3 regions of the Dactylosporangium sp. NPDC051087 genome follow, and region 3 is predicted to be linked to each of the others. Evidence: riboswitches for the same ligand, from Rfam matches in the RefSeq annotation. Region 3 holds a riboswitch; each other region holds the start of a gene.
What was found. Region 3 has a riboswitch for cobalamin ahead of ACZ6TV_RS36950 (prenyltransferase/squalene oxidase repeat-containing protein). Riboswitches for the same ligand answer to the same signal wherever they lie in the genome.
Positions count from the first base shown of each region.

Region 1: linked by a shared signal. The riboswitch ahead of bluB (5,6-dimethylbenzimidazole synthase) and the one ahead of ACZ6TV_RS36950 (prenyltransferase/squalene oxidase repeat-containing protein) in region 3 are both predicted to bind cobalamin.
Region 2: linked by a shared signal. The riboswitch ahead of ACZ6TV_RS41640 (VWA domain-containing protein) and the one ahead of ACZ6TV_RS36950 (prenyltransferase/squalene oxidase repeat-containing protein) in region 3 are both predicted to bind cobalamin.

Region 1 covers NZ_JBVJIJ010000020.1:27,151-31,632, forward strand. Annotated here, with positions in the region: gene ACZ6TV_RS33820 (glycoside hydrolase family 2 protein) at 1-275, shown strand, start outside; gene ACZ6TV_RS33825 (RNA polymerase sigma factor) at 558-1,715, opposite strand; gene ACZ6TV_RS33830 (YciI family protein) at 1,769-2,122, opposite strand; gene bluB (5,6-dimethylbenzimidazole synthase) at 2,290-2,910, opposite strand; cobalamin riboswitch at 2,947-3,148, opposite strand; gene ACZ6TV_RS33840 (metallophosphoesterase family protein) at 3,158-3,844, opposite strand; gene ACZ6TV_RS33845 (MBL fold metallo-hydrolase) at 3,854-4,482, opposite strand, start outside.
Region 2 covers NZ_JBVJIJ010000028.1:18,813-23,294, reverse strand. Annotated here, with positions in the region: gene ACZ6TV_RS41660 (copper resistance CopC family protein) at 1-380, shown strand, start outside; gene ACZ6TV_RS41655 (hypothetical protein) at 441-851, opposite strand; gene ACZ6TV_RS41650 (hypothetical protein) at 886-1,671, opposite strand; gene ACZ6TV_RS41645 (hypothetical protein) at 1,740-2,600, opposite strand; cobalamin riboswitch at 2,728-2,875, shown strand; gene ACZ6TV_RS41640 (VWA domain-containing protein) at 2,911-4,482, shown strand, end outside.
Region 3 covers NZ_JBVJIJ010000022.1:146,659-151,140, reverse strand. Annotated here, with positions in the region: gene ACZ6TV_RS36960 (ATP-binding cassette domain-containing protein) at 1-366, opposite strand, end outside; gene ACZ6TV_RS36955 (DUF4097 family beta strand repeat-containing protein) at 379-1,050, opposite strand; cobalamin riboswitch at 1,201-1,349, shown strand; gene ACZ6TV_RS36950 (prenyltransferase/squalene oxidase repeat-containing protein) at 1,439-2,494, shown strand; gene ACZ6TV_RS36945 (hypothetical protein) at 2,656-3,120, shown strand; gene ACZ6TV_RS36940 (prenyltransferase/squalene oxidase repeat-containing protein) at 3,251-4,482, shown strand, end outside.

The sequences.
Region 1 (4,482 bases), on a different contig from region 3:
ACCTCGCCTACCCGGCCGCGGCGGCGGACGTCGTGGTCCGCCCCACCGCGGACGGCGCCGAGGTCTCGGTCACCGCGCGGACGTTCGTGCGCGACCTGGCCCTGTTCGCGGACCGCCTCGACCCGGCCGCGACGGTCGACGAGCAGCTCGTCACCCTGCTGCCCGGCGAATCGGTGACCTTGCGCGTCACGGGCGGCGCGCTGCCCCCGGCCGACGACCCGGCCTGGCGCACCGCGCCGGTCCTCCGCTCGGCCAACGACCTCATCGCCCGCTGACGCGCTCCGGCCCGCTCCCGGGCTGGGTCCGCTCAGTCCGCTCGGCCCGCTCAGTCCGCTCGGCCCGTTCGGTCCGCTGCGGTGTTCCGCCTGGGGCGGGTGGGACCGGCGGGCCACCGGGGCCGGCGACCGGCACCGACCTCCCGGTCGCGTGACGGCCGGCGGGCGGGGGGATCGGGTCGCGGACAGGCATGGTGTGCTCCTCACGGCCGGTCGGCGGGGTGAGCAGCACACATACCCCGCGACGGGCGCCCCGCAGGGTGGTCCCGCGGGTGAACCCGTTCAGCGCACCTCGGCGAGACGGGACTCCAGGAACGCGCGCTCCACGTCGTTGCCGGTGAGCGCCAGGGCCTCGGTGTACGCGTCGGCGGCCTCCGGGAACCGGCCCAGCCGCCGCAGGAAGTCGGCCCGCACGGCGCTGAGGTAGGCGTACGTGGCGAGCTCCGGCACCCCGAGCAGCGGTGCCAGCGCGTCCAGGCCCGCCGCCGGCCCGTCGCGCAGGCCGACGGCGACCGCGCGGTTCAGCGAGACGACCGGCGACGGCCAGAGGCGCAGGAGGACGTCGTACAGCGCGACGATCTGCGGCCAGTCGGTCGCCTCCCACGAGGGCGCCTCGGCGTGGACGGCGGCGAGCGCGGCCTCCACGGCGTAGCGGGTCGGCGGGTGCCGGCGCAGCGCGGCGGTCAGCAGGTCGGTGCCCTCGCGGATCTGCCGGGTGTCCCAGCGGGTGCGGTCCTGCTCGGACAGCAGGACCAGCCGGCCGCCGGCGGCGCGGGACTCCCTGCGGGCGTCGACGAGCAGCATCAGCGCCAGCAGGGCCGTGGCCGAGGCGTCGTGCGGGACGAGCAGCCGCAGTACCCGGGCCAGCGCGATCGCGGCGTCGACCAGGTCCTGCCGGACCAGCGTGTCGCCGACCGGCGCGGCGTGACCGGTGGTGAAGACGAGGTGGATGACGTCGAGGACGGCACCGACGCGCTCCGGCAGGTCGTCCGGCGACGGCACCCGGAACGGGATGCGGGCCGCGCTGATCTTCCGTTTCGCGCGGGTGACGCGGGCCGCCATCGTCGGCTCCGGCACGAGGAACGCCCGCGCCACCTCGGCCGTCGTCAGGCCGCACACCAGGCGCAGCGTCAACGCGACCTGCGCCTCCCGGGAGAGCGCCGGGTGGCAGCAGGTGAAGATGAGCCGGAGCCGGTCGTCGTCCTCCCCCGGCCCTGGCGTCACGTCCTCGGTGACCAGCAGCGGCAGCGCCCGGCGCAGCGCGGACTCGCGGCGCAGCACGTCGAGCGCCCGGTTGCGGGCGACGGTGGTGAGCCACGCGCCGGGCCGGTCCGGAACGCCGGTGGCCGGCCAGGTGTGCAGCGCCCGCGCGAACGCGTCCTGGACGCACTCCTCGGCGAGGTCGAGGTCGCGGGTGACGCGCACCGTCGCGGCGAGCACCCTGGCCCACTCGCGACGGTGCACCTCGGCGATGCCCACCGGTGGTCCGGCGGTCACCCGTGCTCCGGCCGGTCGTGGTCCACGATCGGGCGGATCTCGACGCCGCCGTGGCCCGAGGACAGCTCGGGCAGCAGGGAGGCGACGGCGATCGCGGCGTCCAGGTCGGCGGCGTCGATGACGTAGAAGCCGCCGAGGGCCTCCTTCGCCTCCAGGAACGGCCCGTCGGTGATCATCGGGCCGCCGCGCAGCGTGGTCGCCGTCGAGGACGACTCCAGCTCGTGCCCGGCGAGCACGGTCGCGGTGCCGGCGAACGCCCGGTGGCCCTCGCCCTTCTCGTGCCGCTCCTGCTCGGTCTCGGCGTCCCAGCGCTGCTCGTCGCCGTAGATGAGGATGAGGTACTTCGCCATGGTCCGTCCTGTTCGCTCGGGGTCCTTTTACCTTGACGACGATCGGCGCGGCGCCGAAATCGACAGGTGGGCCCGCCGGTCTCCAGTGCGCGGCTCTCCAGTGCGCGGTTCTCCAGTGCGCGGTTCTCCAGTGTGCGGTCGGAGCGCGCCGGCCCGGTGCTCGCCGGCTACCAGCGGTCGTGGTGCAGCGCCTCCGCGAGGGAGACCCGGCGCCGCCAGCCGTGCCGTTCGAGGTCGGGCACCGCCTCCAGGTGCGTCACCGGCCCGAGGCACAGCCACGCGACGGGCCGGATCCCGTCGGGGATGCCGAGCAGGTCCCGCACGAACGGCTCGCGGTAGAACGACACCCAGCCGACCCCGAGCTCCTCGGCGGTCGCGGCCAGCCACAGGTTCTGGATGGCGAGGCAGACGGAGTAGAGCCCGGCATCGGCGATCGCGTGCCGTCCGAGCACCGCGGGCCCGCCGCGGCAGGGGTCGTACGTGACGACCACCGACAGCGTCGACTCCAGCACCCCGTCGATCTTGATCCGGGCGAAGGTCGCGGCCGCCGGCCCGTCGAGGGTCGCGGCGAACGTGTCCCGCTCGGCCCGGACGTGCTCGTGGAACGCGGCCCGCACGCCGGGGTCGCGGACGAGGACGAAGTCCCACGGCTGCGACAGCCCGACGCTCGGCGCGGCGTGGGCGGCGCTCAGCACGCGGTCGAGGACGTCGCCGGGGATCGGCGCGCCGGTGAACTGGCCGCGCACGTCGCGGCGGCGGTGGACGACGTCGTACAGGTCGGTGCTCATGAGGGCAGGCTCCCGCTGCTCAGGCCGCCCAGGTGGACGGCCGGTGATCGCGAGGCCGGTCTTCGGACTCTCGGATCAACGCCTGCACCGTCCGCCTTCCCAGCCCTCGGGCCAGTGACCGCGCACCGCGAGGATGCGCCTGGACGGCAGCTCCCCGATCACCGCGGCGGGCCCGTGCCGGATTCACACCGGCTTCCCGATTCTCCCCTTCCGGGGCACCTCGCATCAGTTCATGCCACCTGCGAGCTTACGGCGTCACGGTCCGGAAGTGGGTGGTGAGCCGGCCGTCCTCGACGAGGTGGAACGCGAGCGCCGGCGGTGGCTCGGGCCGGTCCCCGGGCTCCCACGGCAGCAGCATCGTGGACTCGACGCCGGGCGCGGTGATGACGGGCACGCCGGCGAACGTGCTCACGGCGGCGCTGTGGACGTGACCGCACAGCACGGCGAGGACGCCGGGGTGCCGGCCGATGATCCCGGCGAGCCGGCCGGCGCCGAGCTGGCGGACCCGGTCGGCGGAGGGCTTGCCGACCGGCACCGGCGGGTGGTGGCAGCACACGAACGCGGGCGTGCCGGCCGTCGCCGCGAGCGTGTCGTCGAGCCATTCGAGGGTGTCGTCGCCGAGCCGGCCCTCGGCGCGCCCGGGCACGGACGAGTCGCACAGCGCGAACAGCACCCCCGCGACCGTCTCGGCGCGGTCGACCCGGAACGCGGCGGGGTCGTCGTGGTTGCCGGGCAGCGCGAGGACCGGCACGCCGAGCCGCCGGAGCCGGTCGAACGCCGCGTATTCCGCCTCGGCGCCGTGCTCGGCGATGTCGCCCGTGACGAGCACGGCGTCCAGCGGTCCGCGGAGGCCGCCGAGGTACGAGATGACGCGGTCGAACCGGTCCGGCGGCTGCGACCCGATGTGGAGGTCGCTGACGTGGGCGATGAGCACCCCTGCCGGTTACCCCAGCAGGTGCGCGCTACCCGCGGCGCCGAACACGGCGCGGACGTCCTCGATGCCCTCGGTGAAGTGGGCCCAGCTGTCGACGTGCACGGGCAGCACGGTCGTGGCGCCGAGGAGCCGGGCCGCCTCGAGCATGCCGGCGGCGCCGAGGGTCAGGTCAGCGTCGCCGAGCAGCGCGGTGCGGGCCCTGCCGCCGAAGAGGACGGCCACGTCGATGACCGGGAACCGCTCCGCGATCGCGGCGACGACCCGCAGCGAGGCGTTGTCGCCGCTGACGTAGACGGTCGGCTGGTCCTCGGCCTGCAGGACGAAGCCGGTGACGGGGCCGGTGAGGTGCTCGGTGCCGTCGGGTCCGTGCTGCGCGGGGACGGCGGTGACCCGGACGTCCCCGCGCGGGCGACCCCGGTGCCCTTCTCCTTCCTGGCGGCCGCCGGGACGGGGCAGGTCGGCGTGCGTCCACGGGTCGAGCCCGACGGTGCCGGCGCCCAGCCGGGCCGCCGCCGACGGGGTGCTGAGCACCACCGGTACCGACGCCGCGAAAACCCGGCCGGAGTGGTCGAGGTTGTCGGGGTGCTGGTCGTGGGACAGGAGCACGACGTCGACGGCGCCCGCGTCGGCCGGGGTCC
Region 2 (4,482 bases), on a different contig from region 3:
AGCAGGGGCTCTACACGGTCGCCTACCAGTCGGTCGCCTCCGACGGCGAGGCGGTCAAGGGGCAGCTGCGGTTCACCTACAGCGGGGCGGTGACGCCGGCCCCGGCGGGCTGGACCGCACCGACCGCCGGCCCGCCCGAGGCGCTGACCCGCGCCCTCGCCAACAAGGAGGGCGCCCCGGCGGTGCCCGAGCAGACGCAGGCCCCCGTCCCCGGTGCGCCGCCCGCGGCGCAGCCGGCGGTGCCGCAGACGCCGTTCGTGCTCACCGACTGGCTGATCCCCGGCCTGCTCATCGCGGGTGTCGGCGCCATGGTGTGGCTCGCCGCGAGGCGGGCCCCGGTGCAGCCGGAGAAGAAGCGCCGCAAAGCCGCCCTCCGGTAACCGGAGCAGAAGCGCCGCGAGGCCGCCCTCCGGTAGGAGGACGGCCGTCGCGGTCGTGCGTCACCTGGTGGGGGCAGGGCTGGCTCCGCAGGTCTTCTGGATCTGCTCGGTGAGCCGGCCGGCGAAGTCCTTGTCGCTGATGATCCGCTTCTGGTACTGCTCGATCTGCGCGTCCGTCAGCCCGCTGTAGATGGGCTTGCTGGCGTACGCGTCGGCCATGGCGCCCGGGTCGGTGTAGACCCTCGACTGGACCGCGCACAGGTGTGCGGCCGTCGTGTCCACGTAGATCGTGTCCATCCGTTCGGGTGTCAACGGTTCGCTGACGGCCGGGCTGGCCGCCGCCGTGGTCGTCGGCCCGGACGGGGCGGAGATCTTGGCCGGGGTGTTCGCCGACTCGTCACCGCAGCCGGCGGTCAGACCGCCCGTGACGGCAAGGACGGCGAGCGTGAGCAGCGCTCTGGAGCGGATCATGACGAGGCCCTTTCCTTGCGCGAGGAGGAGGTGGCTATGCGACGACGAGCGTCAGCGGGTTGGTGTCGACGGTGGTGCCGTAGTTGAGCTTCACGGTGAGCGTGTAGGTGCCGGCGGCGACGTTCGTGGCGTCGAACTTCACCGACGCGTAGTCGTCGGCGCCGACGGGCAGGCCGGCCGCGTCGTTGAGCTGCGTGTAGGTCCGGTCGGCGGGGTAGCTGACGCCCAGCCCGGCGGGGCCGCCGGAGACGGTGATCTTCAGGTCGTCGACGCCGCCGCGGCGGGCCTGGAACACCAGCTGGCTCCACACCGGGGTCTTCTTCGGCACGGTCACCGTGCTGGTCTTCTGGACGACGCCGTCGCCGCTGACCAGGACGATCGGCAGGGTCGCGGTGGAGCTGCCGGTGCGGGCGGTGCCGACGCAGGTCGTCGCGCCGGCGGTCTTCTCGGTGTACGTGTAGTTCAGCGTGATCGGCGTGAGCGAGACCAGCGTGTTCGAGGTGACGGTGATGTTGAACGCCGCGTAGTCGACGCTGCCGGCCGAGAGCGAGTCGCCCTTCGACAGCGACGAGTAGGTCTTCGTGTTCGTGGGGTAGTTGACGGAGACGCCGGGCCCCGAGGCGGTGACCTTGACGTTGCAGATGTCGGCCGCCGCGCCCCACAGGGTGCTCACCCAGCCCGTCTGACCCAGCACCATCGGCGCGAGCAGCGGGATGGTCAGCCCGAGGCCGGGGGTCGCGGCGCTGGCCGGCGCGGCGGCGGGCAGGATGGCGGCCGCACCGGCGGCGCAGGCGAGAGCGATGGAGGCTGAACGGCGCATCGGAGAGGTCCTTCTCTGTCGGGACTTGGTGACGTCTGCCTGATCGGCGGCTCGGGGAGCGTGTTGAGCTAGCCGGTGAGCGCTATCCAGGTGTCGTACTGGTGCACCGCGATTCCCTCGAACGCGGCGTAGCGCTGCGCCGCACGGTCGACGTCGCTGAGCGTGGCCCGCATGGCGCTGTCGGTGCCGCCGTGGAAGGTGCAGTAGGCGCAGTCGCCGAGCGCCTGCGTCTCCGCGCCGAGCCGGGCCGGTTTCGCCGCCTCCCCGGCGCGGCGCAGCAGGTCGTCGGCGACGCCGAGCATGGAGTTGCCGCCGGTGGCGGTGTTGCGGTAGCTCATCACCGTGACGCCGTCGACCCGGGCGAGCACGGCGTCGGCCAGGTTCTCCCCGCCGACCTGCACGGTGGGCAGCCAGAACGGCACGTCCAGCTCGAGGGGCGGCCCGACCTGCGCCAGCTCGTCGAGCAGCCGCAGCAGCTGCGGCACGAGCACCGCCTGCTCCTGCTGCCACGTGGGCAGCAGGTAGGGCTCGACGTCGACGTGCAGCCCCCGGAACAGTCCGGTCGCGGCGGCGGCGCGGGCCCACGCGAGCGCGGTCGCGTGGTCCGTCGTCCAGTCCGGCTCGCCGCCGAGCGCGTCGAGCGTGATCCCGGCGTCGTCGCACAGCGCGCGGAGCCGGGTCAGCTCCGTGACGTCGGCGCGCGGGTCGTAGTACGCGAAGATCGTCGACACCGAGTGGGCGTTCGCCCAGGCCACGACGGTCTCCGGCGGCGCCCGGTCCCACAGCCACATGGCCCTGGTGCCGGGCGGGGCGACGCTGGTCTCCGGTGCGAGCGGCGGCAGCGTCCGGTGTACCGACGCCACCAGCAGACCAAGGGCCAGGACGACACCCAGGACGGGCCCCAGGACGGTGTCCGCGACGCCGCGCACGCGTGCCAGGACGCGGCGCGGGTCCGCCGGCGCCCGGTGCGCTGAGCCCGCCCACACGTCATCTGTTCGGCCGGTCGTGCCCGGCCCGAAGGATTTGGGTCACGTTGACGTCACTGGGAGCCGTGGGACACGATGAACCCCGAGCGGCCACAGGGAGGAACCCAGTGCGAGTCTGGGACGGTCCCGCCACTGTGACCGGGGAGCCTCCGTCCAGCACACGGGCCACGGCGGCGACCCGGGAAGTCAGACACTCCAGCCGCTCGTGCTTGTTGACCCAGCGGGCGCGGACCCGCTCGATAAGGATGTGCCCGTGACGTCGCCGTATCCGTTCTCGGCCGTGGTCGGCCTGCCAGACCTGCGCCTCGCCCTGCTGCTCACGGCCGTGTCCCCGGCGATCGGCGGGGTCCTCGTCCGGGGCGAGAAGGGCACCGCCAAGTCGACCGTCGTGCGGGGGCTGGCCACGCTGCTTCCCGAGGTCGACGTCGTCGCCGGCTGCCGCTTCGCCTGCGACCCCGCCGCCCCCGACCGGTCCTGCCCGGACGGCCCGCACTCCCTGGACGCGCCCGCCGCCCGGCGCCGGTCCGCGCTGGTCGAGCTGCCCGTCGGCGCCACCGAGGACCGGGTCGTCGGCACCCTCGACCTGCAGCGCGCCCTCGGCGACGGGGTCAAGGCCTATGAGCCGGGCCTGCTCGCCGCCGCGCACCGCGGTGTCCTCTACGTCGACGAGGTCAACCTCCTGCCCGACCACCTCGTCGACCTGCTCCTCGACGCGGCCGCGATGGGCCGCGCCCACGTCGAGCGCGACGGCGTCTCCGTCAAGCACGCCGCCCGCTTCCTCCTCGTCGGCACCATGAACCCGGAGGAGGGCGAGCCACGCCCGCAGCTCGTCGACCGGTTCGGCCTGGTCGTCGGCGTCGCCGCGCCCGCCACGGCGGCGCCCAGGGCCGAGGTCGTGCGGCGGCGGCTGGCGTACGAACTGGACCCCGACACCTTCGCGGCGCGCTACACGGAGGAGGACGCGGCCCTCGCCGCCCGGATCGCCGAGGCGCGGCGGGCGCTGCCGGCGGTGACGCTGCCCGACCGGCAGCTGGACCGGATCGCGCGGATCTGCCTGGCGTACCGGGTGGACGGCCTGCGCGCCGACATCGTCGTGGCCCGCACCGCGGTGGCCCTGGCCGCCTGGCACGGCCGGACGGTCGTGACGAAGGACGACCTGCGCGACGCGGCGAGGCTCGCCCTCCCGCACCGCCGCCGCCGCGACCCGCTCGACCCGCCGGGCGCCGACCAGGAACGCCTCGAGGAGATCCTCGACCAGGAGCTCAACGGCCCCGACGACGATCCCGACGAGGATCCCGACGCCGGTGGCCCGCCCCCGCGGGATCCACCCCCTGGGCCGGACGACCCGTCGCCCGATATTTCCGACACTCCGGATCTGTCCGCCGGAGAAGGCGACGGCCGGCCTCCGTCCCAACCCTCCGGGGGCGCCGACCGGCCTCCGTCCCGCCCCTCTTCAGGCACCTCCACCTCGCCCGACATTTCGGATACGTCTGGATCGGACGACACCGCCGCGCCGGAACAGGGCGACACCGGGTCGTCCGGGCAGCCGGCCACGCAGCCCGCAGGGGAGCTGGCGTTCGCGCAGGCGCCGTACAAGACCCGGCTGCTGAAGATCGGCGGCCGCGCCAACCGGCAGCAGGGCGCCCACGCCGGCCGCCGCTCGCCCGCCCACGGCCGGCACGGCAGGGTCGTGCGGTCCCGGCAGCCCAGCGGCGGCAAGCTCGTCAGCCTCCACCTGCCCGACAGCGTCCGCGCCGCCGCGCTGCGCGGGTCCCGCAGCGTCCACGCCCGCGACCTCCGCGAGGCCGTGAAGGTGGGCCGGGAG
Region 3 (4,482 bases):
CAGCCCGGCGGCGGCGCGCCGCCCGTCGCGCTTGGACAGGTGGTGCAGGTCGCCCATGAGCAGCATGTTCTCCTCGCCCGTGATCAGGCCGTCGACGGCGGAGAACTGCCCGGTGACGCCGATCGCGGCGCGGACGGCCTGCGGGTCGCGGGCCAGGTCGTGACCGTCGACGTGGATGGCGCCGGAGCCCGGGCCGGGCGAGATGAGCGTGGACAGGATCTTCACGGCGGTGGTCTTGCCGGCGCCGTTCGGGCCGAGCAGGGAGAAGATCGTCCCCGCGGGCACGGCCAGGTCGACGCCGTCGAGCACGACCTTGTCCCCGTACGACTTGCGCAGCCCGGTCGCCGCGATGGCCAGGTTCGTCATGGTGCTGTCCCTTCAGTTGCTGCGGGCGACGATGTCGCCGTGCGCGGTCGTGGCGTGGATGGTGAGCTCGGCGGCGCCGTCGCCGTTCTTCAGCGCGTTGTGGATGCGGCCGTGGCCGGTGCCGGCGTCCAGCGAGGCGGAGACGCCGGTGGCGGCGCCGACGGTCACGTCGCCGGCCTGGGTGCGCAGCACGAGGTTGCCGCGCACCGCCTCGGCGACGGTGATGTCGCCCTTGGCGGTGCTGATCTCCGACGAGCCGTTGACCCGGCCGACGACGACGTCGGCGGCGAGGACGGTGAGGTGGACGCTGTCGGCCTCGTCGACCTTGACCGCGCCGTGCGCCCCGTCGAAGGCGACGTCGCCGAAGCGGCCGACGGCCCGGAACTCGGCGCTGGCCGCCTTCACGGTCAGCTGGGAGCCGGCGGGCAGCTGCACGGTCACGTCGACGGAGCCCGAACTGCCGAGCAGCTGGTGCCGCACCCCGGCGTCGGCCGCGATCCGCAGGACGCCGCCGGCGTATTCGACCGTGGTCTGCTCCGCCACCTTCACGTCGCGGCTCTTCGCGGCGTCGGCCGGCCGGACCTGGACGGTCGTGTCGGCCCGGTCACCGGCGATGAACTGGACGCGGCCCGCGGGGATGTCGAGCACCGCGGAGATCGGGTCGGGGGTCTCGAAGGTCTGCATCGTGCTCTCCTCTGTCCGTTCGGCTTGGTGAGAGCACTGTCGCGAGCGCCACTGACAGCGGGCTGACAGCGCGCAGACACGCCGTCCCGCCCGTGTCAGTGAGCTGTTGGCATCGCCACAGCACGGCCGCCGGGATTGACGGCACCGCATCGCCGGGGACAGACTGTCGGTCACAACTACATAGCCGTGTGTTGATGGGGGAAGTCCGGTTGAAGTCCGGCGCTGGCCCGCAACGGTAGGCGGTGAGCGATGTCTGCTCGCCGCGAGCCCGAATACCTGTCCGACACGCGTCGTCTCTTGCACCTCCCTACCCGTCGTGGCCCACGGGTCGGAGCCACCGGGCATGCCCGGTTTCTCTCGACTGCCAGGGCCGGAGAGGCACCGCCCGATGGCAGTCCCCCGGCACCGCGCCCGCACCCTCCTCACGAGGGTGCTCGCCGCGCTCGCCCTGTCCAGCGTCCTGACCGTCACGGCCGTCGCACCGGCCGCCCTGCCGGTCACAGCTGCACCACCCACCGTCAACCGGTCCGACGCCGCCGCCGGGTGGCTGGCCCACCGGCTCGTCGACGGCGAACGCTTCGAGGTCGTCTTCGACGGCGTCGCCTACCCCGACCAGGGCCTCACCATCGACGCGATCCTCGCGTCCGCCGCCGCGAAGGTCGCCGGCGCGAACGCCGCCAAGGCGACGGCGTGGCTGGCCCGGCCGGAGATCCTCACCGGCTACATCGGGGACGGCACCGAGGCGTACGCGGGCGCGACCGCCAAGCTCGCCCTCGCCGCGCAGGTCCGCGGCGCCGACCCGGCCGCGTTCGGCGGCGTCGACCTGATCGCCCGGCTGCGCGGGCTGCAGGCGCCATCGGGCCGCTTCACCGACCGGTCGGCCTTCGGCGACTACAGCAACCAGCTCACCCAGGCGTTCTCGCTGCTCGCCCTGGACCGCACCCCGGCCGGGGCGCCCACGTCCGGCGGCACGTACCTCGCCGGCACCCGCTGCGCCGACGGCGGCTACCCGCTCTACTACGACCAGCCGGCGTGCATCAGCGACGTCGACGCGACCGCGTTCGCCGTGCAGGCGCTGCTCGCCGTCGGCCGTCCCGCCGACGCGGCGCCGGCGGTCGCGTGGCTGGTCTCGGCGCAGGCCGCCGACGGTTCGTTCGCCGACTCCGCCGGCACGGCGAACGCCAACAGCACCGGTCTGGCGGCACAGGCCCTGGCCGTCGCGGGACGGCCGGTCGCCTGGCTGAAGGCCCGCGGCTTCCTGCTCAGCCTGCAGGTCCGCTGCGGCGCGGACCGGGGCGCCATCGCCTACGCCGCCGGCGGGTTCGACCCGGCGACCGCGGTCCGGTCGACCGCGCAGGCGGTGCCCGGCCTGACCGGCTCGGGCCTGGCGACGCTCACCGCACGCGGATCCCGCGCCGCCGCACCGATCCTGGTGTGCCCGTGAACACGACGCCCGGCATGCCCGTGAACACCAGGCGCCACACACCCGCGCACACCGCCGCACGCGTTCCCCTGAACACCGGACCCCGCATGCCCCTGAACACCGGCGTGCCCCTGACCACCCGACCCGGCACACCCGTGCACACCGTCCACAGTGGAGGAATCATGCGCCGGTTGCCGGCCGCTCTGTTCGCCGCGCTCGCCGTCACCGCGACGTTCGTCCTCGCCGATCCGGCACCGCGGGCGGCGCACGCGGCCGCCTGCGCGCCCGGCGCCGGGGTGAGCGTCGTGGTCGACTTCGGCCCGCTCGGCGGCGGGGTCGTGGTCGGCTGCAAGCTCGGCGACCCGCCGACCGGGCTGGCCGCGCTGACCGGCGCCGGGTTCACCGTCACCGGCACGCAGCGCTGGGGCCTGGCGTTCGTGTGCAGGATCAACGGCCAGCCGACCGCGGCGTCCGACCCGTGCGTCAACACCCCGCCCACGTCGGCGTACTGGTCGTACTGGCACGCCACGCCCGGCGGCGCATGGACGTACAGCAGCGCCGGCGCCTCCTCGTTCAACCCGGCGATCGGCACCGTCGAGGGCTGGCGCTTCGGCTCCGGTCAGGCACCGTCGATCACCGCCCCCTGAGCCATCCGGCACCGGAGGCGGTGCCCCGCGGCACCGCCTCCGTCGGCTTCGAGCCTCCGTCAGCTCTGAGCCTCCGCCAGCTTTGAGCCTCCGCCAGCTTTGAGCCTCCGCCAGCTTTGAAAGGCCCCTCATGCGCCCGCACCGCAGCGCCGCCGCCGCTCTCGCCGCCACCGTCCTCGGCGGCGTGATCGCGGCCACCGCCGTCGCCGCCCCGAGCCCCGCGCAGCAGACCGCCGGCCGGGACGCCGCCACGTGGCTCACCACCCAGTTCGAGGACGGGGTGCTCACCAACTTCGGGCTGCCCGACATCGGCCTGACCGTCGACGCGCTCCTCGCCCTGCGCGCCACCGGCGTCGCCCCGGCCACCGCCGCCGCCGTCGCCGACAAGGTCGCCGCGAACGCCGCGACGTTCAGCTACTACGAGCTCGACTACGACGAGGACGGCGACGACGACCGGATCACCGACGCCGGCTCCACGGCGAAGCTGCTCCTCGCCGCCACCGCCGCCGGCCGCGACCCGAGACACTTCGGCGGCCTCGACCTCGACGCCATGACCCGCGGCCTGATCGCGGCGGACGGCCCGCACAAGGGCAGGGTCCGCGACACCACGCCCGAGGTCTACGGCGGCGACGCCAGCAACACCTTCGACCAGTCCCTGGCGGTGCTCGGTCTGGGCCGCACCGGTGGCGTACCGGCTGACGTCGCCGCCTACCTGATCCGGCAGCAGTGCCCGGCCGGCGGCTTCCGCCTCAACCCCGACCCGACCGGCGCCGCCTGCGCCGCCGACGACGCCCCCGACGTCGACACGACCGCGATGGCCGTGCAGGCGCTGCTCGCCACCGGCTCCTCACCCGGGGCCCTCGCGGCGGCCGCGCAGGGCACCGCGTGGCTGAAGGCCAGGCAGGGCGCGGACGGATCGTTCGTCAACGGGCCGCAGCGGCCGGACCCGAACCTGCCCGCCGTCGCCAACAGCAACAGCACCGGCCTCGCCGGGCAGGCCCTCGCCGCCGCCGGCGCCACCGCCGAGGCGGACAGGGCCGCCGCCTGGGTCGCGAAGCTGCAGCTGACCGGCGGCGCCGACCGGGGCGCCGTCGCCTACTCGGCCGAGGCGTCCGCCACCGGCGCGATCGACGACCTGCTGCGCGACCAGTGGCGCCGGGCCACCGCCCAGGCGGTCCTCGCCCTCGCCCGGGTGCCGTTCGGCGAGATCGGCACGAGCCCCGCCGGCTCTCCGTCGGCGTCGGTGTCGCCGTCCGTCTCACCGTCGCCGTCCGCGTCGGCGTCGACCAGCGCGTCAGCCTCCACATCAGCGTCGGCGTCGGCGTCCGCGTCCACTTCGGCCACCGCGACGGCGGGCACCGG